4 regions of the Streptomyces sp. NPDC047043 genome follow, and region 3 is predicted to be linked to each of the others. Evidence: riboswitches for the same ligand, from Rfam matches in the RefSeq annotation. Region 3 holds a riboswitch; each other region holds the start of a gene.

Region 1 (6,901 bases), on a different contig from region 3:
GCCCGAAACAGACAGACGGGAAGAACGGGCGCCGCCGTCCCGAACCTAGGGCGGCGGCGAAATGATTGTCAACGATTTAGTTGACTTCTTACCCGGAGAGGCTGGACTCAGCCCGCGTTGAGCTCCGTCAGCTCGCCCAGCGGGAGCGTGTGCTGGGTCTGCAGGACCTTGGCGCGCAGGTAGCGGACGTTGTGGGCGGTGGTGAAGACGCCGGTCGGGACACGGTCGTGGACGTCGATGCCCAGCTCGCGGAGCTGGCCGGCCTTGTCGGGATTGTTGGAGAGCAGGTCCAGCTCGTCGATGCCGAGGGCGCGCAGCATCTGGGCGGCGGCCGTGTAGTCGCGGTCGTCCTCGGGCAGCCCCAGGGCGGCGTTCGCCTCGTACGTGTCCAGGCCCTGGTCCTGGAGGGCGTACGCGTCGAGCTTGTTGTAGAGACCGATGCCGCGCCCCTCCTGGCGGAGGTAGAGCAGCACGCCGCCGCGGGTCGCGATGCGCTCGACCGCCTCGCGCAGCTGGGGACCGCAGTCGCAGCGGGCGGAGCCGAAGACGTCGCCGGTCAGGCACTCGGAGTGCAGGCGCACCAGGGGGACCTGGCCGGGGGCGGGGTCGCCGAGGACGACGGCGAGGTGCTCCTGGCCGTCGGTCAGGCCGTGGAAGGTGACCAGTTCGGCGTCGACGCTGTAGCCGTCCTGGAAGCGCAGCGGCACCCGGACGCGGGAGCGCGGGGTGGCGGCGGGGAAGTCGGGCATGCGGGTCTCCGGGGTCCGTCCCTATCTGCTTCAGTTTTGAAGCAGATCCATGGTCCGGGACCCTACCCCATGCTTTAAAGTTGAAGCAACAGAATTGCGGCGCAGCTCACGAGCACGACGGGGAGGAGCGGCGCCGCCAGGGCACGTCGTCGGAGGCGGGCCGCGCCTCCTGCAGTCCCTCGGCGATCCCCGAACAGATCGCCTCCAGCTGTTCCACCTGCTCCTCGCTGAGCTTGTCGAACAGGAAGGTGCGCACCGTCTCGACATGGCCGGGCGCCGTGCGCTCCAGCACCGCCATCCCCTCCTCGGTGAGCGCGGCGATGCTGCCCCGCTTGTCCCACCGGCAGTTCTCCCGCCGCAGCAGCCCGTCCTTCTCCAGCCGCGCCACCGCGTACGTCAGCCGGCTCCGCGTGATCTGCGTCCGCTCGGCCAGATCCGTCATCCGCAGCCGCCGTTCCGGCTCGTCTGAGAGATTGGCCAGGATGGAGTAGTACAGGTGCGGCATGCCGGCGTCCTGCTGGAGCTGCCGGTCGAGCGCGTCCTCCAGGAGATGCGTCGCGGTGACGTACGCGCGCCAGGCGCGCATCTCCTTCGGGCTGAGCCAGCGAGTCGTCATGGCACCAGTGTAGGTTTGTTTCAAACTTGAACCAAGACCCGCCGTCACACCCCGGCACCCCACCCCGCCCGCCTCGCAGGGAGAGCGCGTCGATGCCCCACCCGTACGTCCTGCTGTCCGCCGCCGTCTCCCTCGACGGCTGTCTCGACGACACCGGCCCCGAGCGCCTGCTGCTGTCCAGCCCGGCCGACTTCGACCGCGTCGACGAGGTGCGGGCGTCCGTCGACGCGATCCTCGTCGGCGCCGGCACCATCCGTGCCGACAACCCGCGCCTGCTGGTCAACTCGCCCGAGCGCCGCGCAGCCCGCGTGGCCGCCGGAAAGCCGGAGTACCCCCTCAAGGTCACGGTCAGCGGCTCCGGCGACCTCGACCCGACGGCGAAGTTCTGGCACACGGGCGGCGAGAAGATCGTCTTTACGACGGACAAGGGCGCCGAGCGGGCCCGCGCCCTCGGCGTCGCAGCCGACATCGCCCCGCTCGGCCCCGACCTCGACTGGCGCCGCCTCCTGACGCACCTGCACGACGTGCGCGGAGTGCGGCGGCTGATGGTCGAGGGAGGTGGCACGATTCACACCCAGCTCCTCCAGCACGGCCTCGCCGACGAACTCCAGCTCGTTCTGGCCCCCCTCTTCGTGGGCGACCCGAAGGCCCCCCGCCTCTTCGGCCCCGGCACCTACCAGGGCGGCCGTCTGCGCCTGGTCGAGACCCGGCGGATCGAGGACGTGGTCCTCATGCGCTACGAGCCCACCGCCCCCGGCACCGGCGCCCTCCCCTCGGCCGCCGACCACCACTGGCTCGCCCTCGCCTGCGAACTGGCGGCCGAGTGCCCGCCCTCCCGCACGGCCTTCAGCGTCGGCGCGGTGATCGTCGCCGCCGACGGCACGGAGCTCGCCCGCGGCCACTCGCGCGAGGGCTACGACCCGGTCGTCCACGCCGAGGAGGCGGCCCTGGCCAAGCTGGACCCGGCCGACCCGCGGCTCGCGTCGGCGACGGTCTACAGCAGCCTGGAACCCTGCGCCCACCGCGCCTCCCGCCCCAAGCCGTGCTCCCGGCTGATCCTCGACGCGGGCGTACGGCGCGTGGTCACCGCCTGGCGGGAGCCGGACACGTTCGTCGAGGACGCCGACGGCAGCGGGCTGCTGGCCGCGCAGGGCGTCGAGGTGGTCGTACTCCCGGAGCACGAGAACCGCGCCAAGGCACCGAACAGCCACCTGCTCGCCTGAGCCGCCGCAGGTCATGACCGGGTCGCGGAAACCGTGCATGACCGGCCCGCGAACAACCCGTGTGCTGACAGCCCCGCGGATGGCGTATGCTGGTGACACACCGACGCGGGGTGGAGCAGCTCGGTAGCTCGCTGGGCTCATAACCCAGAGGTCGCAGGTTCAAATCCTGTCCCCGCTACTCAAGGCTCAGGGCCGGAGTCCAGTCACTGGACTCCGGCCCTGAGTGTTTCCCCCGATCGGCCTCCACGGCTCGCGTCCCGCTCCCGCTCCCGGAAATCTGGAGCCGTGGAGCAGGAGGGGCCGATCTCGTACGCGCGCACCTTCGCCCGCATGCTCCCACCGCTGCTGCTCGTCGGCGGGGCGATCTACGACTACCTCACCCCGTCGGAGTTCACCGCCGGCCCGCTCTTCACCGCCGCGCCCCTGGTCGCCGCCCCGCTCTACTCGCGCCGGGGCACCGTCCTCACCGGCATCGCGTCCGTGCTCCTCGTCGTCGCCATCCATCTCGAGCTCGGCATCCTCTTCCACGTCGACTCGATCACCGAGCTGGCGACCGTGGTGACGGTCGCCGTGCTGGCCGTCCTGATCAACCTCCTCGTCCGCCGCGGCCGCGAGCAGCTCGCCTCGCAGCGCGAGATCGCCGAGGCCGCCCAGCGCGCCGTACTGCCCCAACCCGCCGAGCGGATCGGGGGCTTCGCCATCGCCGCGCGCTACGAGGCGGCGCAGGAGGGCGCCTTCATCGGCGGCGACCTGTACGCGGTGCAGGACAGCCCGCACGGCGTACGGCTGGTCGTGGGCGACGTGCGGGGAAAGGGGATGGGGGCGGTGGCCGCCGTTGCCGTCGTCATCGGGGCGTTCCGCGAGGCCGCCGAGCAGGAGGCCACGCTGGAGGCGGTCGCGCAGCGGCTGGACCGGGCGCTGGCGCGCGAGGCGGTGCGGCGTGAGGGGATCGAGCTGTTCGAGGGGTTCACGACCGCCGTGCTCGCCGAACTCCCGCACGGCGACGGCATCCTGCGGATCGTCACCCGCGGCCACCCGCCCCCGCTGCTGCTGTGTCCCGACGGCACCGTGCACACCCTGCACTCCCGTGAGCCCGCCCTGCCGCTCGGCATGGCCGACCTGGGGGTCTGGCCCGACCGCGCCGAGGAGACCGACTTCGCCGGCGGGACCACGCTGCTGCTCTACACCGACGGGCTGTCCGAGGCGCGGGACGAGCACGGGGTCTTCTTCGACCCCGCGGACCGGCTCACCGGCCGGGTGTTCCACGACCCCGGTGCGCTGCTCGCCCGCCTCGCGGACGAAGTGCGCCGGCACACCGGGGGCGGCACGACCGACGACATGGCGCTGCTCGCCGTACGACGGCCGACTCCTGACCGAATGTGACCGCGTGTGATCGGGCGACCTCCCTCCGCATACCAACTGACATACCGTCAACACCTGTGAGGTTTCTGAGGTGTGGCCAACTCGCCCGATTTTCGCCGCTCCTGGCCCGTACGTCCTGGCCAGAAAGGTTAATGATCAAGTGGAACAGCTTGGAATCGGCACCCCGGGTCTATTAACGTTCGATAACGCAGCGCGGTCGTCCCAGCCGTCACAAGAGGCGGCTCCGTGCGCACGCGCCGAATCCCGCAAGGGAACCGGGGAACCACCACCCTGGGGTGAATCGCGCTGATACCGCCGTGGCAGCACGGCAGGTATACGCGCGTAGGAGACCTTCCTGCTCCGAACCCGTCAGCTAACCCGGTAGGCGAGAAGGAAGGAAAGGAGCACGCCCACGTGGCGTCCAACCCGCCTGCCCCGGCAGCCCCGTTCGTGCCGAGTACCGAGCCCTTCGGCTTTGCCGGCCCCCGCACCGACGAGGGCCCGTGGGAGGAGTGGAACCCCACCGAGGACTCCCTCCGCCCGGTACGCGGTCGGCATCGTGTGGCGAAGCAGCGCGGCGGGGGACTCGCCCGCAGCTCCACCGTTCTCGGCGTCGGCGTCATAGCCGCCGTCGGCGCGGGCGGCATGGCCAGCGCCAACACCGGCAAGCCGCCGGTGTCCATCTCCATGCCCGATCTGCCCTCCGTGTTCGGCGACTCCGCCGACGCTCCCAAGGGCTCCGCCACGGCGCTCAGCGATGTCGCCGTGACCTCCGCGGACACCGCACAGGGCGCCCAGGGTGCCGGTGAGGCGCTGCGCGACCGCATCATGGCGCAGGCCGAGTCGCAGCAGGTGCAGATCGACAGCAAGGCCCAGTCGGCCACCGAGGCGGCCCTCGCCAAGCAGGTCGACGACGCGGCCGCCAAGGCGGAGAAGGAGGCCGCGGCCAAGGCCGAGGCAGCCAAGGAGAAGGCGGAGGCGGAGGCCAAGAAGGCGGCCGAGGCCGCGCGCCTGGCCGAGCTGGCCAAGCAGTTCAAGCTGCCGGTCGTGTCGTACACGATCACCGGCACCTTCGGACAGGCCGGCTCCATGTGGTCCTCCGGTTACCACACGGGCCTCGACTTCGCGGCCCCCACGGGCACGCTCATCAAGGCCATCCACAGCGGCACCATCACCGAGGCCGGCTGGGCCGGCTCGTACGGCTACCGCACGATCCTCACCCTCGACGACGGCACCGAGCTGTGGTTCTGCCACCAGTCGTCGATCAGCGTGAGCGTCGGCCAGAAGGTCAGCACGGGTGATGTCATCGGCCGCATCGGCGCCACCGGCAACGTGACCGGCCCGCACCTCCACCTCGAGGTCCACCCGAACGGCCAGTCCACCGGCATCGACCCGATGACGTGGCTGCGCAGCAAGGGCCTCAACCCCTGACGTTTACGGGATCTTTGCGGGCGTGTCGGAATGGACTGTTCCGGCACGCCCGTTGACGTAGTACATGACTTCTCTTCGCAAGCTCGGCTCCTCCGACCTCGAGGTCTTCCCGCTCTCCCTCGGCGGGAACGTCTTCGGCTGGACCGCCGACGAGGCCACCTCCTTCGCCGTGCTCGACGCCTACGCGGCCGCGGGCGGCAACTTCGTGGACACCGCCGACTCCTACTCGGCGTGGGTCGACGGCAACGTGGGCGGCGAGTCCGAGACCATCATCGGCAAGTGGGTCAAGGCGCGCGGCAACCGCGACGACGTCGTGATCGCCACGAAGGTCAGCCAGCACCCCGACTTCCCTGGCCTCACCGCCGCCAACATCAAGGCCGCCGCCGACGCCTCCCTGCGCCGCCTCGACACCGACCACATCGACCTCTACTACACCCACTTCGACAGGCCCGAAGTGCCGGTCGAGGAGATCATCGGCGCGCTGGACGAGCTGGTGAGCGCGGGCAAGGTGCGCTACATCGCCGTGTCCAACATCTCCGCCGAGCGGCTCGCCGAGTCCCTGGAGTTCTCCGACCGCGAGGGCCTGGCCAAGTACGTGGCCATCCAGCCCCACTACAACCTGGTCTCGCGCGAGACGTACGAGGGCGGACGCCAGGACCTGGCCGCGCGGTACGGCCTGGCCGCCGTCCCGTACTTCGCCCTCGCCTCGGGCTTCCTCACCGGCAAGTACCGCCCCGGGACGACGGTCGAGGGCGCCCGCGCGCAGGCCGGCGCCGGCAAGCACCTGGAGACCGAACGCGGCCGCAAGGTCCTGGCCGCCCTCGACGAGGTCGCCGGCTCCCGTGCGGTCCCGGTCGCGACGGTGGCACTGGCCTGGCTCGCGGCCCAGCCGACGGTGGCCGCCCCGATCGCCTCCGCGCGCACGGTGGAGCAGCTGCCGGCGCTGCTGGGGGTGGGGGAGCTGACGCTCACCGAGGCGGAGGTCGCCCGCCTGACGGCGGCGTCGGCCTGACGCCCGCCTTTCGCGTACTGCGCCCGTTCTTTCCGAGTACTACGACCGGTACGGGTTGTACGCGGGATTCGGCATCGCCGGGTACCCGTACACCCCGTACATCGGCCAGGGCGGCGCCACCACGGGCACCGGGGGCGCCGTGGCCCGCGCCGCGTGGTCCAGCGCGGGCCGCGCCAGTTCGCGCCGGCTCCACAGCTCGTGCAGCAACTCCCGTTCCCGTACGACGAAGTCGGCGCCGGCGCGGCCACGGCGCCCCCGGTGCCGCAGGAACGCCAGGGAGGTCGCGTACGCCTCGTACTGCGCGACCTCCCTGGCCGCGTGCTTGCCGAAGTGGTGGGCGGCGTACTGGCGGGCCAGCCGGCGGGCCCGCATCGAACCGAGGGCGTAGGGCTCGGCCGGGGTGAGCCAGCCGGCGACGGCGTAGGCGGGCAGTTCCTCGCGGACGGTGCGCAGTTCGCGCTGCCGGGTCCAGATGACCAGCCAGGTCAGCAGGCCGAACGCGGGGACC
Region 2 (6,901 bases), on a different contig from region 3:
GTCGCGCGGTCCGTGAAGAAGATGCGCGGCTATCTCGCCGAGCTGATCCACCGCAAGCGCCAGGCCCTCCCCGAAGCCCCCACCCCCGGCGAGGACCTCATCTCCGGCCTCATCCGCGCCTCCGACCACGGCGAGCACCTCACCGAGAACGAGGCCGCGGCGATGGCTTTCATCCTGCTGTTCGCCGGCTTCGAGACCACTGTCAATCTCATCGGAAACGGGACGTACGCCCTTCTCACCCACCCCGAGCAGCGCCACCGCCTCCAGGACTCCCTCGTCGCCGGCGAAAGCGGCCTCCTCGAAACCGGCGTCGAGGAACTCCTCCGCTACGACGGCCCCGTGGAACTCGCCACCTGGCGCTTCGCCACCGAGCCGCTCACCATCGGCGGACAGCACATCGCACCCGGCGACCCCGTCCTCGTCGTACTCGCCGCCGCCGACCGGGACCCGGAGCGGTTCGCCGATCCGGACACCCTCGACCTGGCCCGCCGTGACAACCAGCACCTCGGGTACGGCCACGGGATCCACTACTGCCTCGGCGCACCGCTCGCCCGGCTCGAAGGCCAGACCGCGCTCGCCACACTCCTCACCCGGCTCCCAAACCTCCAACTTGCCCAGGACCCCGCCGAGTTGAGGTGGCGGGGCGGGCTCATCATGCGCGGACTGCGTACGCTTCCGGTCGAGTTCACCCCGATTGAGCCACTGCATCCCCCCGGTCAAAGGTGAAACGCCCTCTACTCTGTGATCTTCACGTGATCTACGCGGCATTAACTTGTGACAAGTGATCGAGTGCCGATACGTTCACGGATCAACGACGGCGCCCGAGTTCCATGCGCCGCGGTCATTGCTGTCTCGCGAAAGGCCTCCGCATGCTCTCCGGGAACGGTCGTCACCGTCGCCCCCGCCAGGCTCCGGCACTTCTCGTCGCGGCCGGAGTGACCGGCTCCGCCATCGCCATCCCGCTCCTCGGGGCAGCGAGCGCGAACGCCGCCGACGGCACCACCTGGGACAAGGTGGCGAACTGCGAGACCGGCGGCTCCTGGAGCGAGAACAGCGGCAACGGCTTCTACGGCGGGCTCCAGCTCTCCCAGAAGAACTGGGAGAAGTACGGCGGCCTCGACTACGCCCCGAGCGCCGACCTCGCCAGCCGCAACCAGCAGATAGCCGTCGCCGAGAAGCTCCTCGACGACCAGGGCGTCGGCGCGTTCCACACCTGCGGTCTGACCTCCGGGCTGAGCAAGAGCTCGGGCTCGGCCGACGTCGACACGGGCATTCTGGGCGACAGCTCCGATTCGTCCAGTTCGTCTGATTCTTTGGACGGTTCGGGCTCGACCGGTCTGTCCAACTCTTCGGGCGAGTCGTCGAGCAACTCGTCCGACGGCACGTCCTCGGCGGACAAGTCGGCCTCGCCCTCCACCTCTCCCGACTCCTCCGCGGACTCCAAGGGCAACTCCAGCAAATCGGACAAGTCGGCCTCGCCTTCCGTCTCTCCGTCCGATGCGCAGTCGGCCGACAGCTCATCCACAGGCCGGACGAACAGTGACGACTCGGACAAAGCCGAGCAGGCTGCGGGCTCTTGGGCCCTCGTCGACACCGGCGCGACCGGCACCGGCCGCCATCGTGGCGCCAGCGCCGACGAGTCCGCCGCCGACAGTCGTACGGACGACACGTACACCGTCCATGCCGGCGACACTCTCGCCTCCATCGCCGACTCCCTTGACCTGGACGGCGGATGGCGCGCGCTCTACGCCGAGAACAAGAAGGCCATCGGTACCGACCCGAACCACATCTTCGCCGGTCAGACCCTGCAACTCCCTGCCGAATAGGGCGAAAAGCAGAGGGAGTTCGCGTCACACTTCGCGCCGAATGTCCGCTTTGGCGAAAGTGTGGGATGAGTCTCAGAAGCCCTGATCGTCTTTGAAATTCCCCGGATTCCCTGTCTACGGTCGTCACCGCTCGTCACCACGAGCCCCGGCTGCCGCAACGCCGAATCCTGCCAGCGGCCGTACGGGAACAGTCGTCGCGTAAAGCGCCGTAGGCAGGAGCGGGGGACCCAAGGTAAGTGCCGGGTCCGGCAGTTGAGGCCGTATGGCCGAAGGCAGCCGGAACCGGCTTGGGGTGAAGTCGTGCACCGGGAGGTGCGCGGCAGGGCAACTCAACCGGCCCTAACCCGACAGCTCACCTCGCAGGCGTCGGTGAGGGGATCCTTCCATGCTGTTTTCCGGCAAGGGCAAGCACCGTCGTCCGTCCAAGGCCACCCGCGTCGCCGCGCTCGCCGGCGTCACCGGTGTCGCCATCGCCGCCCCGCTGATGGCGGCCGGCAACGCCTCCGCCGCCACCGCCTCCGAGTGGGACGCCGTCGCCCAGTGCGAGTCGGGCGGCAACTGGTCCATCAACACCGGCAACGGCTACTACGGCGGCCTGCAGTTCTCCGCCTCGACGTGGGCCGCGTACGGCGGCACGAAGTACGCCTCCACCGCCAACCAGGCCAGCAAGGCGCAGCAGATCGAGATAGCCGAGAAGGTCCTCGCCTCCCAGGGCAAGGGTGCCTGGCCGGTCTGCGGCAAGGGTCTGTCCGGCGCCACGTACAGCGGTTCCAGCAGCTCCTCCAGCTCCTCGAACTCGGGCAGCACCAGCACCCGCTCCTCCGAGCAGAGCGCCTCCCGCTCCTCCGAGCGTCCGACTGTCAAGAAGTCGACGAAGACCGTCACCACCCCGACCGGCAAGAAGGTCAAGAAGGGCGACGGCGAGTACAAGGTCGTCAAGGGTGACACCCTCAGCTCCATCGCCGAGAAGCACGGCGTCAAGGGCGGCTGGCAGAAGCTGTTCAAGCTGAACAAGGACATCGTCGAGGACGCCAACCTCATCTACCCGGGCCAGCAGCTGCACCTCAAGTGACAGCGGGCCGGTAGCTGAACCACAGCGCCCTGACAGCCGTGTCCTTCACTATGGAGGACACGTGAGGGCCTCCCCCGTCCCCACGGGCTCCCCGCTCCGGTGCGTGTTCCCCCGTACGCACCGGGGCGGGGCTCTTTTTGCGCCCACGCTTTGTTCCGTTCGGAAACAATTTACTCTCGGTTCCGCTCAAGGGGTGGTCGGCAGCGTGGCCGATCGGCCGGAGACGGTTAGGCTCGTCTCGCAGAGCCACTGCGCTACTGCCGTAGCCGCGTCACATCCATGAAGGAGATGCTCGTGCCGTCCATCGACGTCGTCGTAGCCCGGGAAATCCTGGACTCCCGAGGCAACCCCACGGTCGAGGTCGAGGTCGGCCTCGACGACGGCAGCACGGGTCGTGCCGCCGTCCCGTCCGGCGCCTCGACGGGTGCCTTCGAAGCCATCGAGCTCCGCGACGGTGACCCCAACCGCTACCAGGGCAAGGGTGTCGAGAAGGCCGTCCTCGCCGTCATCGAGCAGATCGGCCCGGAGCTGGTCGGCTACGACGCCACCGAGCAGCGTCTGATCGACCAGGCGATGTTCGACCTGGACGCCACCGACAACAAGGGCTCCCTCGGCGCCAACGCCATCCTCGGCGTCTCCCTCGCCGTCGCCCACGCCGCCTCCGAGGCCAGCGACCTCCCGCTCTTCCGCTACCTGGGCGGCCCGAACGCGCACCTGCTGCCGGTGCCGATGATGAACATCCTGAACGGCGGCTCGCACGCCGACTCCAACGTGGACATCCAGGAGTTCATGATCGCCCCGATCGGCGCGGAGTCCTTCTCCGAGGCGCTGCGCTGGGGCACCGAGGTCTACCACACCCTCAAGAAGGTGCTGAAGACCAAGGGCCTGTCCACCGGCCTCGGCGACGAGGGCGGCTTCGCCCCGAACCTGGACTCCAACCGTGCCGCCCTCGACCTCATCCTCGAGGCCATCAAGGAAGCCGGCTACGCCCCGGGCGAGCAGATCGCCCTCGCGCTCGACGTCGCCGCCTCCGAGTTCTACAAGGACGGCAAGTACCTCTTCGAGGGCAAGGAGCGCTCCGCCGCCGAGATGACGGAGTACTACGAGGAGCTCGTCGCGGCCTACCCGCTCGTCTCCATCGAGGACCCGCTGTTCGAGGACGACTGGGCCGGCTGGAAGGTCATCACCGACAAGCTCGGCGACAAGGTCCAGCTCGTCGGCGACGACCTGTTCGTCACCAACCCGGAGCGCCTGGCCCGCGGTATCGAGGACGGCGCCGCCAACGCGCTGCTCGTGAAGGTGAACCAGATCGGTTCGCTCACCGAGACCCTGGACGCCGTCGAGCTCGCCCAGCGCAGCGGCTTCAAGTGCATGATGTCCCACCGCTCCGGCGAGACCGAGGACGTCACCATCGCCGACCTCGCCGTCGCCACCAACTGCGGCCAGATCAAGACCGGCGCCCCGGCCCGCTCCGAGCGCGTCGCCAAGTACAACCAGCTGCTGCGCATCGAGGAGATCCTCGACGACGCCGCGGTGTACGCGGGTCGTTCGGCCTTCCCGCGCTTCAAGGGCTGAGCCTTCCCGAACGTCCGCTCTGCGGACCACGGGCACAGTAAGGGCTGACCCAACCAGGTCTAAGCCTTAGCCAGTCGTACGTACGTCCCCGTACTCGGTCCCGTACCGTGTGCGGGGACGTACGCGCGTGTGAAAGGGGAAGCGGAGATGGCCGTGAAGGACCGGGACCGTTTCTCCACAGCGACCAGGATCAGGCTGCTCGGCGAGCAGACCGCGGCCCGCGTCTACCGCTCCCAGACCAAGCGGCAGGCCCGCCGCTCCCGGCTGACCGGCCGGGCCGCGCTGCTCGTGCTGGTCCTGTGCTCGCTGGTGGTGGCGCTCGCCTACCCGATAAGGCAGTACGTCTCCCAGCGCGCCGACATCGCGGATCTCCAGCGGCAGAAGGAACAGGCCAGGCAGCGGGTCGAGCAGCTGCGCGACCTCAAGGCGCGCTGGCAGGACGACTCGTACGCCGAGCAGCAGATCCGGCTGCGGCTGCATTATGTGATGCCGGGGGAGACGGGCTACGTCGTCATCGACCCGGACGCGGCCAGGAAGGCACGCCTCGACCACACGGCGGCCGACCGCCCCTGGTACGCGAACGTCTGGGACGGGGTCGACAAGTCCGACGCCTCCGACCAGTGAACTGACCAACGAGAAAGACAGGCATGGAAACGCCCCCGCCGCCCACCCCGCGCACCGAGCCCACCGACGCCGACGTCGAGGCCTTCAAGCAGCAGCTCGGGCGGCCCCCACGCGGGCTGCGCGCCATCGCGCACCGCTGCCCGTGCGGCCGGCCGGACGTCGTGGAGACCGCGCCGCGGCTGCCCGACGGCACGCCCTTCCCGACGACGTACTACCTGACGTGCCCCCGTGCCGCCTCGGCGATCGGCACGCTGGAGGCCAACGGCGTCATGAAGGAGATGACCGAGCGGCTGCAGACCGACCCGGAGCTGGCCGCCGCCTACCGGGCCGCGCACGAGGACTACATCGCGCGCCGTGACGCCATCGAGGTCCTGGAGGGCTTCCCCAGCGCGGGCGGCATGCCGGACCGGGTGAAGTGCCTGCACGTCCTGGTGGGGCACTCCCTGGCCGCCGGCCCGGGCGTCAACCCGCTCGGCGACGAGGCGATCGCGATGCTGCCGGAGTGGTGGCGCAAGGGCCCCTGCGTGCAGCCGCTGGAGGCCCCCGACCCGGCGGACGAGCTCCCCGGCGAGGAGGGCGTCGTCTCCGACCCCGCCGAGGTCCGCAGCGGGTTCTTCGCGGACCGGCCGCTGGTTCCCGAGGGCTTCAGCCGGGTCGCCGCCGTCGACTGCGGTACTAACTCCATCCGTCTCCTCGTCGCGGACGTCAACCCGGCGACGGGCGAACTGCTGGAGCTCGACCGGCGCATGACCATCGTGCGGCTCGGCCAGGACGTGGACCGCACCGGCCGGCTGGCGCCCGAGGCGCTGGAGCGGACGTTCGCGGCCTGCCGGGAGTACGCGGAGGTGATCCGCGAACTGGGTCCCGGGAAGGTGCGGTTCGTGGCCACGTCGGCCTCCCGGGACGCCTCGAACCGGGACGAGTTCGTACGGGGCGTCGTGGACATCCTCGGCGTCGAACCCGAGGTCATCTCCGGCGAGCAGGAGGCGGAGTTCTCCTTCACCGGCGCGACCAAGGAGCTCACGGGCCGCGACGACCTCGCCCGGCCCTACCTGGTCGTGGACATCGGCGGCGGCTCCACCGAGTTCGTCGTGGGCGAGGAGCACGTCCGCGCCGCGCGCTCGGTCGACGTCGGCTGTGTTCGGATGACCGAGCGGCACCTCGTGCAGGACGGCGCGGTCACCGATCCGCCCACCGAGGAGCAGATCGCGGCCATGCGCGCCGACATCGAGCGCGCCCTCGACCTCGCCGAGGAGACGGTCCCGCTGCGCGAGGCCCGCACGCTCGTCGGGCTCGCGGGGTCGGTCACGACCGTGTCGGCGATCGCCCAGGACCTGCCCGAGTACGACTCGGAGCGCATCCACCACTCCCGTATCTCCCGTGCCAAGGTCCGCGAGATCACCGAGTGGCTGCTGCACTCCACCCACGCCGAGCGCGCGGCCGTCGCCTCCATGCACCCGGGGCGCGTCGACGTCATCGCGGCGGGGGCTCTCGTACTGCTGTCGATCATGGACAGGATCGACGCGGAGGAGGTCGTCGTGAGCGAGCACGACATCCTCGACGGCATCGCGTGGTCGGTGGCGTAGGTCTCCTTTGCTACCGACCAGTAGCCCTCTGCTGAGCAGGTCGGATAACGTATGAGCGCGTCCGGGGCGTCGTGCTGGGGGTCGTGGAAACGCCCCCCGAAGGCCCCTCGGGGAGCCCTCTCGGGCGCCCCGCCGAGAAACTTCGTGAAGTTCTTCACAAGGAATTCGGCCCTGTCGGAGGACGAAAGTGGCCCGGTTGGCCCTTCCGGGGGTTCCAG
Region 3 (6,901 bases):
GCCATCCGGCGCCGCCGGATGCTTCCCGTCGTCGTACGCAATCTCGACATGAGCGGGGCGGGCATCCCACAGAGCCCGCCGGACCTCCTCTACCGGCGGTTCCTGCGCAAGCTGCTCCATCTCGACCTGCCCGCCCACGCGGGACTGCTCACCGCGCTGGCCACCGGGACGTGGTACCCGGCCGGCATCGGCTACGCGCTCACGTCGGGGCTGGCGGTGGCGGCGGTGCTGGCGCTGTGGGGACAGTTCCGGGCGGCCCGCCGGATGCCGCGCCGCGAGGACGCGATCGGCGAGGTCAACCGGCAACTGGCCGAGTACCGGCCCGAAGTGGCGCTCTACTTCAGCTTCGCCGCGGTCTCCCGGGACTTCATGTACCAGGTCAACATGTGGATCGAGACGCTCGAGCAACTCGACCGGCGGCCCTTGATCATCCTTCGTGAGCATGCCTCGTTCCGGCATCTCAGCCGCACCTGGATCCCGGTCGTCTGCGTCCCGAAGGCGGACGACCTGGCCGAGCTGGACCTGCCCGACGTCCGGGTCGTCCTGTATCCGGGCAACGCCGGCAAGAACGTGCACATGCTGCGCGTCGCCGAGGCCAAGCACGTCTTCATCGGCCACGGCGACAGCGACAAGCTCGCCAGCAGCAACCGTGTCAGCAAGGTGTACGACGAGATCTGGGTGGCCGGACGGGCCGGACGGGACCGTTACCAACGCGTGCGGCACGCCATCAGCGACGAGGCCATCGTCGAGGTGGGCCGCCCGCAGCTGGCGCCGATCCGGCTGCACGCCGATCACACCCCGGGACCGCTGCCGGCCGTCCTGTACGCCCCGACCTGGGAGGGCTGGAGCGACGACGACTGCCACACCTCCCTGATCCCCATGGGCGTGACTCTCGTCGAGCAGCTTCTCGCGCAGAACGTCCGCGTCATCTACAAGCCGCACCCGCTCACCGGCCGCCGCTCCGCCGAGGCGGCCGCCGCGGACCGGGCCGTGCGTGACCTGCTCGCCGCCGCCAACGAGCGGCACGAGCCCGTGGGGGCTCAACTCGCCTCGGCCGAACGGCGGTTGACGGAGATCCGGGCCCGGCTCGACGAGGTGTCGGGGCAGCACGACGGCGACTACGTCCAGCAGACCCGTGACGCGCGCGTCCCCGACCGCGGCGGCGCGGCCGAGTGGCACGAGCTGCGCGCGGAGTGGCACCGGCTCTTCTGGGAGAGCTCGGGCCCGGTCCGGCACCACGTGATCACCGAGCAGCTGCCGACGTTGTACGACTGCTTCAACCAGGCGGACGTCCTGATCAGCGACGTCTCCTCGGTGGTCGCCGACTTCGTCGCGAGTCTCAAGCCGTATGTGCTGACCAACGCGCTGGGCCTGCCCGACGAGGAGTTCCGGGCCGCGTACACCACTGCCGGAGGTGCTTATCTCCTCGACCGCGAGTGCACCCGGCTGCCGGAGATCCTGGGCTCGGTCCGCGAACCGCACCACGACCCGATGGCCGCGCACCGCCGCGTCCTCAAGGAGTACGTCCTCGGCCCGGACCGTCCCGCGTCCATGGAGCGGTTCAACACCGCGGTCAACGCACTGGCCGAACGGTCGGCGGCGGAGACGGCAGGCGAACGGGGCGCGGCCGACCGGCACGCGGCACAGAGGGCGGTCGAACTCGGGCCGGCCGACCGGACCGAGCTGGTCGGCCTGGTCGACCCCGCCGGGTGAGCCTGCCGGACGTCGGCCTACGACCTGCGTCGCGGCTTTCCGCGCTTGGCGGGCTTGGCGCCCTTGGAGCCGGCCGTACCGCCGCGGGGGTTCCGGGTGGTCGCCTTCCCGGTCGTCTTTCCGCTCGCCTTCGGCGTCGTCTTCGCAGCCGCGGATTTACGGCGCGGCTGGCCGGCCTTGTCCTGGGGCTGAGCCGACGGTGACTGTCGGCCACGGGAGCTGTTGACCGTGCGGCCGCGGACGATGCCGATGAAGTCCTCGACCATGTCCGTGGTGGCCTCCTCCGGCCACGACAGGGCGACGCCCGACTGCGGGGCGTCCACGACCGGCCGGTAGGTGAGGTCCCTGCGGTGGTGGAGGCGGGCCAGCGACTGGGGGACGACCAGGAGGCCGACGCCCGCCGCGACCAGTTCCACGGCGTCCTCGGTGGTGGCGGGGCGCTCGAAGGCGGGCTCGCCGGGCGGCCGGTCCCAGTCGAGGACGTCGTCGAGGGGGTGGAGGACGACCTCCTCGGCGAGGTCGTCGAGGGTCACCTCGTCCGCCGCCGTGATCACGTGGTCCTTGGGGACCACGACCACCGTCGTCTCGGTGTAGAGGGGGATCGCGCTGAAGAACGTACGGTCCACCGGCAGCCGCACCAGCCCCGCGTCGGCCGTACCGTCGCGCAGCACGCCGGAGGCCTCGGCGGCCGGTACGGCGAGGAGGGTCAGCGGGGTGTCGGGCAGGCGCTCGTTCCAGATCCGCACCCACTTGGCGGGCGTCGTCCCCGGGACGTACGCAAGCCGGAACACTGGGGGTGCTTCCGAGCCTGGCATTCCGCCAGGTTACCGGCCGTGGTCGGCGGGCCCGCACGCGCTCGTTACCCTGGACGGCATGAAGTCGCACCAGACCACCCAGACGATGAAGCCCGCGACCGCGGCGAAGAAGCTGGGTGTGTACCTCGAGGCCACCCCCGCCGAGTTCCGGGAGGGTGTCGTCTCGCGCGCCCAGCTCGACGCCTTCCAGGCCGATCCGCCTCAGTGGCTGCGCGAGCTGCGGGCCAACGGTCCGCACCCCCGCCCGGTGGTCGCGGAGAAGCTGGGCATCTCCATCTCGGGTCTCGCCCGCGGCGGGATCACGGAGCCGCTGACGACCGAGCAGATCGAGGCCCTGAAGCAGGAGCAGCCCGAGTGGCTGGTGAAGGAGCGCGCCACCCAGGCCGAGGTCCGCAAGGAGGGGGCGCGCATCAAGAAGCGCAACGCCGAGCGCGCGGCCGGCGCCGACCACCCGCGATCCTGACGTCCCGGAGTCCGGGCCGCGACAGTCCGTCGCCGCCCGGACTCCGTGCGTATATGAAGGGGCGGATCTGACGGCGCATCAAGACGAAGGTCACAAAAGCGTATCGGACATTCCGCCCTTCAACCTTCACACGAGCCGCACAAGTTGGCTAGCTTGGCATCAGGCCGCTCGAGTCACTCCGGCGAACCCCGTCGGGAAGCGCGGCCTCCGCCGAGTCCGGTGCGCCTGTGTGGGCAGCCGGAGCCGGGGACCCAACCGAATCATGGGGTGAATCGGCCCAACTGCCCTTCGGGGCAAGGGCCGTAGGGCAATCCTTCCGGAACGACCGCCCGAACCCGACAGCTAACTCGGTAGGCGGAGTACGGAAGGAGTACGGCTCCCATGGCGCCGGAACGATCGTCGCGTCCTGGAGGCACTGGCCTCCCCGGTATGCGCAACTCCGCCCTCGCCACGGCGGCCCTCACCTCGGTGGCGCTGCTGTCGCAGACCGCCGACGCCGCACCGCTCACGGGGGACGAGGGACCCAGCCGCGAGGACGTCCGGCAGCGCGTGAGCAGCCTGTACGACCGGGCCGAGGACGACACCGGCCAACACAACCTGACCCGCATCCAGCAGGCGGCCAAGCGCGGCCGCGTCACCCCTGCGGGCGGGGGCAGGCGCTCGGATCCCGACCTCGACAACGTCACCAGGCAGTGGTTCGACGGGGCGCGGGCCTCGCTGGGCCCGACGGTGCCGGCGGTGCTGCCGTCCGATCGCACGCCGGCCCGCCCGGCCGAGACCCGGCGCGCGCGTCCGGCGGAGCGCGCAGGGGACGGCCGTACCGGCCGTGAGCTGGAGGCTGCCGCGCGGGCCCTGCCCCAGTTGCCCGCGGCAGGCGCCCGCCGTCCGGTCGCCGAGCTGACCGCCGGACCCGCGACCGCGCTCCCCGCCGTGCCGGCCCCGCGTCAGGAGACCGCCCCCGCCCTGCCCGCAGCCCCCGAGTCGAAGCAGTCCTCGCTGCGGAAGTCCAAGCAGGAGAGCCAGCGCAAGATCGCGGCCGCCAGCGAGCTGCTGTACCGCTACACCGCCCAGCAGACCTCGCTGCCGCGCCCGGTCCTCGACCCGCGACCGGCCCAGGACACCTGGCAGACGGCCGTGCAGCAGAGCGCGCCGCTCGCGGCGATCGAGCAGCCGCAGCCCGCCTGGGCGACCACGGCGCAGCAGGCCGTCGTGCAGGCGCAGCCGGCCCAGGGCGGCTGGCAGGACCCGGTGGCGCAGGAACAGGCCCGCCGTGCGGCCGACGAGGCGTGGCGGCTGCAGCAGCCGTCGGTGCTCGACACCGGCGTGCCGATGGCCGAGCAGTGGCGCCCGCAGGGGCAGACGGTTCTGGACACCGGCGTGCCCATGACGCGGGAGTGGCGCCCGCAGGAGCAGACGGTCCTCGACACCGGCATACCCATGACCCAGGACTGGCGCGCGCAGCAGCCGTCGGTGCTCGACACCGGTGTCCCGGCGCCGCAGACGCCCATCGGCACCAAGGCCGACCGGGCCGTCGCCTTCGCGCAGGCGCAGATCGGCAGGCCCTGCCTGTGGGGTGCGGTCGGGCCGGAGTCGTACGACAACGCCGGTCTCACCCAGGCCGCCTGGAGGGCCGCCGGGGTCGCCCTGCCGCGGTCCACGTCCGAGCAGGCGAGCACCGGCACGGTGATCCCGCTCGCCGAGAGCCGGCCCGGGGACCTGATCTTCTTCCACGACAACTTCAGCCACGTCGGCCTCTACACCGGCAACGGCATGATGATCCACGCGCCCGGCCCGGGCTCGGTCATCCGCGAGGAGTCGATCCACAACGCCGGGGAGGCGGCGATCCGCATCGCCGTACGGCCCGCGTGAGTCTCAGGAACGCCGCTCGAGCCGCGACACCAGCAGCTCGGTGAACTGCGAGGCCGCCCACGCGAGTCGGCGGCCGAGCATCGTCCGGACCTGGGCCTCGCGCTGCCGGAAGACCGGGTGGTCCACCCGTACGTGCACGACGCCCTCGGTGCCCTCGTCCAGGTCGCCGAGATCACCGACGAGGGCGATGCCGCCGCCGCAGCGCACGAACTCGTACAGCGGGGCGAGCGCGTCGCACACCAGGGCGGGCCGGACCGTGAGTCCCTCCAACTGGGCGCCGATGTCGAACAGTTCACGCTGACTGGTGCCGGCCGAGCCGAGCGCGAGCGGGTGGGCGCACAGCTCGGCGAGGGTGATCCGCTCCCGCCCCGCCAGCCCGTGCCCGACCGGGACGATCGCCGCGACCGGGATGACGACGGCGCACTCCACCCGCACGTCGTGCTGCGGGCCCATCGCATAGGTGGCGGCGACGTCGGCGATGCCCTCGGCCACCCGCCGGGTCGCCTCCTGGCGGTGCACGATGTCCAGGCGGAAGGTGACGTCCGGATGCGCCCGCCGGAAGTCGGCCATCGCTCCCGTTACTCGTCCAGACCCACGCGGTGTTCGGGGTGACGTACCTGATCCGCCCGGTCGGCGGGCTGGTGCTGGGTGCGTACGCGGACCGGCGCGGGCGCAAGAAGGCGCTGATGCTGTCCATCCGGCTGATGGTCGTAGGCACGCTGCTGATGGCGTTCATGCCGGGCTACGGGACGCTCGGCATCACCGCGACCGTCGGCATCGTCCTGGCCCGGCTGCTCCAAGGCTTCGCCGCGGGAGGGGAGTTCGGCGCGGCGACGTCCTTCCTCGTCGAGCAGAACGCGGCGCGCAAGGGGTTCCTCGGCAGTTTCCAGTTCGCCAGCCAGGGGCTGTCGACACTGCTGGCGGCGGGTTTCGCGGCCGGGCTGACCGCGATGCTGTCGGACGCACAGATGACGTCGTGGGGCTGGCGGGTGCCGTTCGTGTTCGGACTGCTGATCGGGCCGGTGGGCTACTTCGTGCGCCGCTACGTCGAGGAGTCCCCGGCGCTGAACCAGGAACGCGCACCGCGCTCCCCCGTCCTCACCGTGTTCCGCGACCACCGGGGCGGCCTGCTGATCGCGGGCGGTGTCCTGGTGGTGTCGACCGCGCTGAACTTCATCCTCCAGTACCTGCCGACCTTCGGCATACGGGAGTTGGGCCTGGACGACTCCCTCTCCTACGTCGCTCTGTTCGTCACCGGCGCGATCCTCACCCTCGGCACACCACTCGTCGGCCTGCTCGCCGACCGGTACGGCCGGCTGCGCATCATGCTGCCGGCCGCCCTCCTGATCGGCGCCGCCGCGGTCCCGCTGTTCGTGTGGCTCACGACCTCGCCGTCGTTCCTGACCCTCACCCTCTGCATGGCGGCTCTCGGTCCGCTGAAGGCGGCGTACTTCGGGGCGCTGCCCTCGGTGATGTCCGACGTGTTCCCGGTGCGGGCGCGGGCGACCGGCCTGTCCTTCAGCTACAACACCACGGTCGCCGTCTTCGGCGGCTTCACCCCGACGATCGCGGCGGCCCTGGTCACCACGACCGGATCACGCGTCTCACCGGCGTACTACCTGCTGGCGGTCGCCGTACTGAGCGCGACCGCACTGGCCGCGGGTGCGCGCACGCACGGCATCCGGTGAGTCTCGGGACGCGTCGGGTTCGAGCGCCGGATCAGCGGCAGGCCGCCGCCTCGAAGCCGAGCCCGCTCCGCACCCGGCCGCACCGACTGCCGGCGCTGCGGCCATGGTCCCGGTTCGGGGCGCACGCCCGTCACAACTGCCCGTCCAGTTCCAGCAGTCCGAGCCGCACGGCCTCGCTGACCGTGCCTGCCCGGTTCTCGGTGCCGAGCTTGCGGTAGATCCGCACGAGGTGGGTCTTGACCGTGGCCTCGGTGAGGAAGAGGGCCGATGCGATGGCCCTGTTGCTGTGGCCCTGGGCGAGGAGGCCTACGACCTCGATCTCGCGGTCGCTGAGGACCGGGCCCGCGTCGGCT
Region 4 (6,901 bases), on a different contig from region 3:
CTCCATCGCCGCGCACGACGGCAAGCCCGCACCCCGCGACGGTTCGCTCCCGGACGTCATCGGTGAGCAACTGCGCGAGGTCGTCGAGGAGGAGGTCCCCGCGCGCGCGTTGATGGCCGCCTACCGGTTGCCGCACGACGGCACGCGCGCGTGCGACGCGGCCGACCTCGCACTCACCGTCCTCGGCGGCGGCGAGTCCTCCCGCCTCTACAACCGGCTGGTACGGCGCGACCGTACGGCCGTCGCCGCCGGCTTCGGCCTGCTGCGGCTGGCCGGAGCGCCCTCCCTGGGCTGGCTGGACGTGAAGACCTCCGGTGACGTCGAGGTGCCGGTCATCGAGACCGCCATCGACGAGGAGCTCGCCCGGTTCGCCGAGGAGGGCCCCACGGCCGAGGAAATGGAGCGCGCCCAGGCCCAGTTGGAGCGCGAGTGGCTGGACCGGCTCGGCACGGTCGCGGGCCGCGCCGACGAACTGTGCCGGTTCGCCGTCCTGTTCGGCGACCCGCAGCTCGCCCTGACCGCCGTCCAGCGCGTCCTGGAGGTGACACCGGAGGAGGTCCAGGAGGTCGCCAAGGCCCGCCTGCGGCCCGACAATCGCGCGGTGCTGGTCTACGAGCCGGTCTCGGGAGAGATCGCCGAGGACGCGGATCCGCCCGAAGACCCCGAGGCCGAGGCCACGGTCGAAGCCGGCGACAACAACAAGGAGGCGGCCAAGTGACCGAGCTCGCCACGATGCAGTTCCACCCGCAGCCCCAGGCGGGCGAGGCCAAGCCCTGGGCCTTCCCGGCACCCGAGCGCGGCGCGCTCGACAACGGCCTGACCGTGCTGCGCTGCCACCGCCCCGGCCAGCAGGTCGTCGCCGTGGAGGTGCTCCTGGACGCGCCCCTGGAGGCCGAGCCGACCGGCTTCGACGGTGTCGCCACGATCATGGCGCGCGCCTTCTCCGAGGGCACCGACAAGCACTCCGCCGAGGAGTTCGCCGCCGAGCTGGAGCGCTGCGGCGCCACCCTCGACTCGCACGCCGACCACCCCGGCGTCCGGATCAGCCTCGAAGTGCCGGCCTCCCGCCTCGGCAAGGCGCTCGGTCTGCTCGCCGACGCCCTCAGGGCGCCCGCGTTCGCCGACAGCGAGGTCGAGCGGCTCGTCCGCAACCGCCTCGACGAGATCCCGCACGAGCTGGCCAACCCCTCCCGCCGCGCTGCCAAGGAGCTCTCCAAGGAGCTGTTCCCGACGACCTCGCGCATGTCACGCCCGCGTCAGGGCACCGAGGAGACCGTCGAGAAGATCGACTCCGCGGCCGTACGGGCCTTCTACGACCGGCACGTCCGGCCCGCCACGGCCACCGCGGTCGTCGTCGGCGACCTCACCGGCATCGACCTGGACGCGCTGCTCGGCGAGACCCTCGGCGAGTGGACGGGCTCCAAGGCCGAGCCCCGCCCCGTGCCGCCGGTGACCGCCGACGACACCGGCCGCGTGATCATCGTGGACCGTCCGGGCGCCGTCCAGACGCAGCTGCTCATCGGCCGCGTCGGCCCCGACCGGCACGACCGCGTGTGGCCCGCGCAGGTCCTCGGCACGTACTGCCTGGGCGGCACCCTCACCTCCCGCCTGGACCGCGTCCTGCGCGAGGAGAAGGGCTACACCTACGGTGTGCGCGCGTTCGGCCAGGTCCTCAGGTCCGCCCCGGACGGCTCGGGCGCCTCGATGCTCGCCATCAGCGGCTCCGTCGACACCCCCAACACCGGCCCGGCGCTCCAGGACCTGTGGACGGTGCTGCGCACGCTCGCCGAGGGCGGCCTCACCGACGCCGAACGCGATGTCGCCGTACAGAACCTCGTCGGGGTGGCGCCGCTGAAGTACGAGACCGCGGCGGCCGTCGCGAGCACGCTGGCCGACCAGGTCGAGCAGCACCTGCCCGACGACTACCAGGCGACGCTGTACCAGCAGCTCGCCGCGACCGGCACCGTGGAGGCCACCGCGGCCGCCGTGAGCGCCTTCCCGCAGGACCGCCTGGTGACCGTTCTCGTCGGTGACGCGGCGCAGATCAAGGAGCCGGTCGAGGCCCTCGGCATCGGCGAAGTCACCGTCGTGGCAGCCGAGTAGAGGCCCGGTCAGCCGCACGCGCGCGTGGGGGCCCTGGTGACTGATGAGTCACCAGGGCCCTCTTATGTCCGAATTGAAAGAGAATTGAAGGAGAGTTGCGTGTTTGCCCTGTGGGATGCGCTACAAAGACCCTGATCCGTTTGGGAATTGAAAGCGGCCCCGCTTAGCGTCGTCCGGGCTGTCCGTCAGGCACCGCGCCGCACCCGCGGCACCGGACAGCCATCGCCGAGTCCCCGTACGGCGCGAGCCAGGGGAGCCGGGGACCCACCGCAGTCCCTGGGGTGAATCGGACGCCCGCGCGTGCAGCGAGGGGGTCCGTAGGAGACCTTCCTGCTCCGAACCCGTCAGCTAACCCGGTAGGCGAGAAGGAAGGAAAGGACAAGCCACTACATGGCGTTCACCCGCGCCACCGGGAAGCACCGCCGTCCCAGCCGGACGCACCGCACCACCAAGCGCGCCGCCGGCGTCGCGGCCCTCGCCACCACCGGCGTCGTCGGTGCCCTGGCCGCCCCCGCACTCGCCGCCGAGACCTCCGTCGAGCAGACCGGCCTCACCCCCGTCATCACCATCGGCGACACGCTCGCCGACAAGATCGACGCCCAGGCCGACGCCCAGAAGCAGGCCGCCGAGGAGGCCGCGCTCAAGAAGGCGGCCGCGGAGGCCGCGCGCGAGAAGGCCGCCGCGAAGGCCAAGCAGGAGCGCGAGGCCAAGGAGCGTGCCGCCCGCGAGGCCGAGCGCAAGCGCCTCAACACGTTCGTCGCGCCGATATCGAACTCGTATGTCTCGACCGGCTACAAGGCGAGCAGCAGCCTGTGGTCCTCCGGCAGCCACACGGGCATCGACTTCCACGCCGCGAGCGGCACGACCGTCCACGCGGTGGGCTCCGGCACCGTCGTCGAGACCGGCTGGGGCGGGTCCTACGGCAACCAGATCGTGATCAAGATGAACGACGGCACGTACACCCAGTACGGCCACCTGTCGTCCATCGGAGTCTCGGTGGGCCAGAAGGTCACCCCGGGCCAGCAGATCGGTCTCTCCGGCGCGACCGGCAACGTCACGGGACCGCACCTGCACTTCGAGGCCCGTACGACCCCCGAGTACGGCTCGGACATCGACCCGCTCGCCTACCTGCGCTCGCACGGTGTGAACGTCTGACGACGGACCGCAGGATCCACTGAAACCCCGGCTCCCCGAGCCGGGGTTTCGTCGTTTCTGTCGCCTTGCTGTCCAAAAAATATCCATGGATTCCGGCCCGCCGTCGGAAATTCCGGCTCCGTGCAATAGAGTCACGGAACACACGTCAATCATCGACGTTTCACGGGGATTAAGTCGGAGGTCGGTCATGCGTATTCCGGCGCACTCGGTGTGCACGGCGATCCGGGACGACATCGTCGCCGGTGTCTACGAGCGCGGCAGCCGGCTCACCGAGGAACTGCTCGCGCGCCGCTACGGCGTCTCGCGCGTCCCCGTGCGCGAGGCCCTGCGCACTCTGGAGGCCGAGGGCTTCGTGGTGACCCGGCGGCACGCGGGCGCGTGTGTGGCGGAACCGACCGAACAGGAGGCCGCCGACCTGCTGGAGATGCGCATGCTGCTGGAGCCGCTGGGTGCCTCCCGGGCCGCCCAGCGGCGCACCGAGGCCCACCTCAAGGTGCTGCGCGGTCTGGTCAGACTGGGCCAGGAGCGGGCCAGGAGGGGCAACAGCGAGGATCTGCGCTCCCTGGGGGGCTGGTTCCACGAGACCCTCGCACAGGCCTCCGGCAGCCCCGCCCTGACCTCGATGCTGACCCAGCTGCGGCACAAGATCGCCTGGATGTACACCGTGGAGGCGCCCGCCAACCCCGTGGAGTCCTGGGCGGAGCACGGCGCGATCGTCGACGCCGTGGCCCGCGGCGACAGCGAACGCGCGCGGGCGGTGACGACGCTGCACACCGAGCGCTCGAGCGCGGCGCACCGGCTGCGCTTCGGCGGACCGGACCGCGCAAACGGTGTGAGGAACTCGCAACATGCCGTAAACATGTCGAGCCTGCGGCATTAACACGGGCGCCGTATACAAAGAGGAGAGAATTCGCGGGGGATTATTTCTGCTGCCCGCGATCGAGAATTCTGCAGCCCCGGTACGGGAAATGCGAAGGGCCCGCCCGATAATTCGGACGAGCCCTTCTGTGGTGCCGTGATCAGACGGTCTCGGGAAGCTCCTCGAGGCCTTCGGAGACGAGCTTCGCCAGACGGTCGAGGGCGATGTCCGCACCCTCGGCGTCGGAGGCGAGGACGATCTCCTCGCCGCCCTGGGCGCCCAGGCCCAGGACCGCCAGCATGGAGGCCGCGTTGACGGGGTTGCCGTCGGCCTTGGCGATCGTCACCGGGATACCTGCGGCCGTGGCGGCCCGGACGAAGATGGAAGCGGGGCGGGCGTGGAGGCCCTCGGCCCAGCCGACGTTGACGCGGCGCTCAGCCATGTGATGCTGCCCTTCACTGTCTCAGGGTTGTCTAGACCAGTTTCCCACACGTGAAGCATGCCCGGAGCGGTCCTTCGTACCGTCCGGAGTGAGTGGTCGGACCGCGGCCTCGGCCCGACTTCCGTCCTCTTGCGTTCTCCACGGACTGCTGTGCGTTCTCCACAGACTGCCTCGCGCCGTTGTCGGACGCGAGCCGTACTCTGGGGCCCATGCAGACCTCGCCGGACCGGCACGAGTACCCCGCCCACTGGGAGGCCGACGTGGTGCTGCGCGACGGCGGCACCGCACGCATCCGGCCCATCACCGTTGATGACGCCGAGCGCCTGGTCAGCTTCTACGAGCAGGTGTCGGACGAGTCGAAGTACTACCGCTTCTTCGCGCCCTACCCGCGTCTGTCCGCAAAGGACGTCCACCGCTTCACGCACCACGACTTTGTGGACCGGGTGGGACTCGCGGCCACCATCGGCGGCGAGTTCATCGCCACCGTACGCTATGACCGCATCGGCGCCGATGGCATGCCCGCGTCGTCGCCTGCCGACGAGGCCGAGGTCGCCTTCCTCGTCCAGGACGCCCACCAGGGGCGCGGCGTCGCCTCCGCCCTCCTCGAGCACATCGGCGCGGTCGCCCGGGAGCGCGGCATCCGCCGCTTCGCCGCCGAGGTGCTGCCCGCCAACACCAAGATGATCAAGGTGTTCATGGACGCCGGGTACACCCAGAAGCGCAGCTTCGAGGACGGCGTCGTACGCCTGGAGTTCGACCTCGAACCCACCGACCGCTCGCTGGCCGTTCAGTACGCGCGCGAGCAGCGGGCCGAGGCGCGGTCCGTGCAGCGGCTGCTGGTGCCCGGCTCGGTCGCCGTCGTCGGCACCGGCCGCACACCCGGGGGAGTGGGCCGCAGCATCCTCGACAACATCAGGGACGCCGGCTTCACGGGGCAGTTGTACGCGGTGAACAAGGCCCTCCCCGAGGACGTCAAGGAGCTCGACTCGGTCCCCGCGTACCGCTCGGTGCGGGACATCGACGGGCCCGTCGACCTCGCGGTCGTCGCCGTGCCGGCCGAGCACGTCCCCGATGCCGTCACCGAGTGCGGGGAGCACGGCGTGCAGGGGATCGTCGTCGTCTCCGCCGGATACGCCGAGAGCGGCCCCGACGGGCGCGAGCGCCAGCGCGAACTCGTACGGCACGCGCGCACGTACGGCATGCGGATCATCGGGCCGAACGCCTTCGGGATCGTCAACACGTCCCCCGGCGTACGGCTGAACGCCTCCCTCGCCCCTGAGATGCCGCGCCCCGGACGGATCGGCCTGTTCGCCCAGTCCGGCGCCATCGGTATCGCGCTGCTGTCCCGGCTGCAGCGACGCGGCGGCGGCGTCACTGGGGTCACGGGCGTCTCCACCTTCGTGTCGTCGGGCAACCGCGCGGACGTCTCCGGCAACGACCTCATCCAGTACTGGTACGACGACCCGGACACCGACGTCGTCCTGATGTACCTCGAGTCCATCGGCAACCCGCGCAAGTTCACCCGCCTCGCGCGACGCACGGCCGCCGCGAAGCCGCTGGTCGTGGTCCAGGGCGCCGGCTCCGCCCCGCAGGGGCATGCCGTACGGGCCACGCGGCTGCCGCACACCACGGTGTCCGCGCTGCTCAGGCAGGCCGGAGTGATCCGCGTCGACACGATCACCGAGCTGGTCGACGCGGGGTTGCTGCTCGCGCGGCAGCCGCTGCCGACGGGACCCCGGGTGGCGATCCTGGGGAACTCCGAGTCGCTGGGACTGCTGACGTACGACGCCTGTCTCTCCGAGGGGCTCAGGCCGCTCAGGCCGCTGGACCTGACGACGGGGGCATCGGCCGAGGACTTCCACGCCGCGCTGTTGCGGGCGCTCGGGGACGACTCGTGCGACGCGGTGGTCGTCACCGCGATCCCGGCGATCGGCGAGATGTCGCCCGGGGACGCGGAGCTGGCGGAGGCCCTGCGCTCGGCCGCGGAGGCCGTCCCCGGCAAGCCCGTCCTGGTGGTGCATGTGGAGCTCGGCGGGCTCGCGGAAGCACTGTCGGCCGCGGCGAGCACCGCACCCCAGGCCGGTTCGAGCCCACCCGCCGGTGCCCGACTGCGCCCCTCGCAGATGCTGCCCCCCACCACACCGGCGGCACAGCCGGCCCCCGCCGGCAGCGTCCCGTCGGAGTCCCGCCTCATCCCCGCCTTCCCCGCTGCCGAGCGGGCCGTCCGAGCCCTCGCCGAAGCCGTCAAGTACGCCCAGTGGCGGCGCGACAGCGCCGACCCCGGCAAGGTGCCCGAGTACGAGGACATCGACGAGAAGGGCGCCGCGCAGCTCATTGACGGC

What was found. A riboswitch is a leader RNA that binds a small molecule or an ion and turns the genes downstream of it on or off. The one in region 3 is predicted to bind cyclic di-AMP.
Positions count from the first base shown of each region.
Region 1: linked by a shared signal. The riboswitch ahead of ABZ880_RS40135 (M23 family metallopeptidase) and the one ahead of ABZ880_RS17990 (NlpC/P60 family protein) in region 3 are both predicted to bind cyclic di-AMP.
Region 2: linked by a shared signal. The riboswitch ahead of ABZ880_RS11880 (transglycosylase family protein) and the one ahead of ABZ880_RS17990 (NlpC/P60 family protein) in region 3 are both predicted to bind cyclic di-AMP.
Region 4: linked by a shared signal. The riboswitch ahead of ABZ880_RS32810 (M23 family metallopeptidase) and the one ahead of ABZ880_RS17990 (NlpC/P60 family protein) in region 3 are both predicted to bind cyclic di-AMP.

Region 1 is NZ_JBEYVO010000031.1:156,406-163,306, forward strand. Features, by position in the region: gene ribA (GTP cyclohydrolase II) at 108-749, opposite strand; gene ABZ880_RS40115 (MarR family transcriptional regulator) at 856-1,365, opposite strand; gene ABZ880_RS40120 (dihydrofolate reductase family protein) at 1,458-2,588, shown strand; tRNA gene ABZ880_RS40125 (tRNA-Met) at 2,693-2,766, shown strand; gene ABZ880_RS40130 (PP2C family protein-serine/threonine phosphatase) at 2,874-3,971, shown strand; cyclic di-AMP (ydaO/yuaA leader) riboswitch at 4,196-4,353, shown strand; gene ABZ880_RS40135 (M23 family metallopeptidase) at 4,365-5,381, shown strand; gene ABZ880_RS40140 (aldo/keto reductase) at 5,446-6,393, shown strand; gene ABZ880_RS40145 (PrsW family intramembrane metalloprotease) at 6,433-6,901, opposite strand, start outside.
Region 2 is NZ_JBEYVO010000006.1:237,018-243,918, forward strand. Features, by position in the region: gene ABZ880_RS11870 (cytochrome P450) at 1-726, shown strand, start outside; gene ABZ880_RS11875 (transglycosylase family protein) at 870-1,826, shown strand; cyclic di-AMP (ydaO/yuaA leader) riboswitch at 2,021-2,207, shown strand; gene ABZ880_RS11880 (transglycosylase family protein) at 2,212-2,898, shown strand; gene eno (phosphopyruvate hydratase) at 3,187-4,473, shown strand; gene ABZ880_RS11890 (septum formation initiator family protein) at 4,621-5,097, shown strand; partial or broken gene ABZ880_RS11895 (DUF501 domain-containing protein) at 5,121-5,570, shown strand; gene ABZ880_RS11900 (Ppx/GppA phosphatase family protein) at 5,727-6,683, shown strand.
Region 3 is NZ_JBEYVO010000010.1:234,187-241,087, reverse strand. Features, by position in the region: gene ABZ880_RS18005 (hypothetical protein) at 1-1,713, shown strand, start outside; gene ABZ880_RS18000 (LysR family substrate-binding domain-containing protein) at 1,731-2,528, opposite strand; gene ABZ880_RS17995 (DUF5997 family protein) at 2,587-2,991, shown strand; cyclic di-AMP (ydaO/yuaA leader) riboswitch at 3,190-3,364, shown strand; gene ABZ880_RS17990 (NlpC/P60 family protein) at 3,421-4,860, shown strand; gene ABZ880_RS17985 (LysR substrate-binding domain-containing protein) at 4,864-5,430, opposite strand; partial or broken gene ABZ880_RS17980 (MFS transporter) at 5,457-6,548, shown strand; gene ABZ880_RS17975 (response regulator transcription factor) at 6,679-6,901, opposite strand, start outside.
Region 4 is NZ_JBEYVO010000023.1:123,591-130,491, forward strand. Features, by position in the region: gene ABZ880_RS32800 (pitrilysin family protein) at 1-718, shown strand, start outside; gene ABZ880_RS32805 (pitrilysin family protein) at 715-2,103, shown strand; cyclic di-AMP (ydaO/yuaA leader) riboswitch at 2,317-2,480, shown strand; gene ABZ880_RS32810 (M23 family metallopeptidase) at 2,494-3,258, shown strand; gene ABZ880_RS32815 (GntR family transcriptional regulator) at 3,446-4,138, shown strand; gene ABZ880_RS32820 (HPr family phosphocarrier protein) at 4,278-4,559, opposite strand; gene ABZ880_RS32825 (GNAT family N-acetyltransferase) at 4,769-6,901, shown strand, end outside.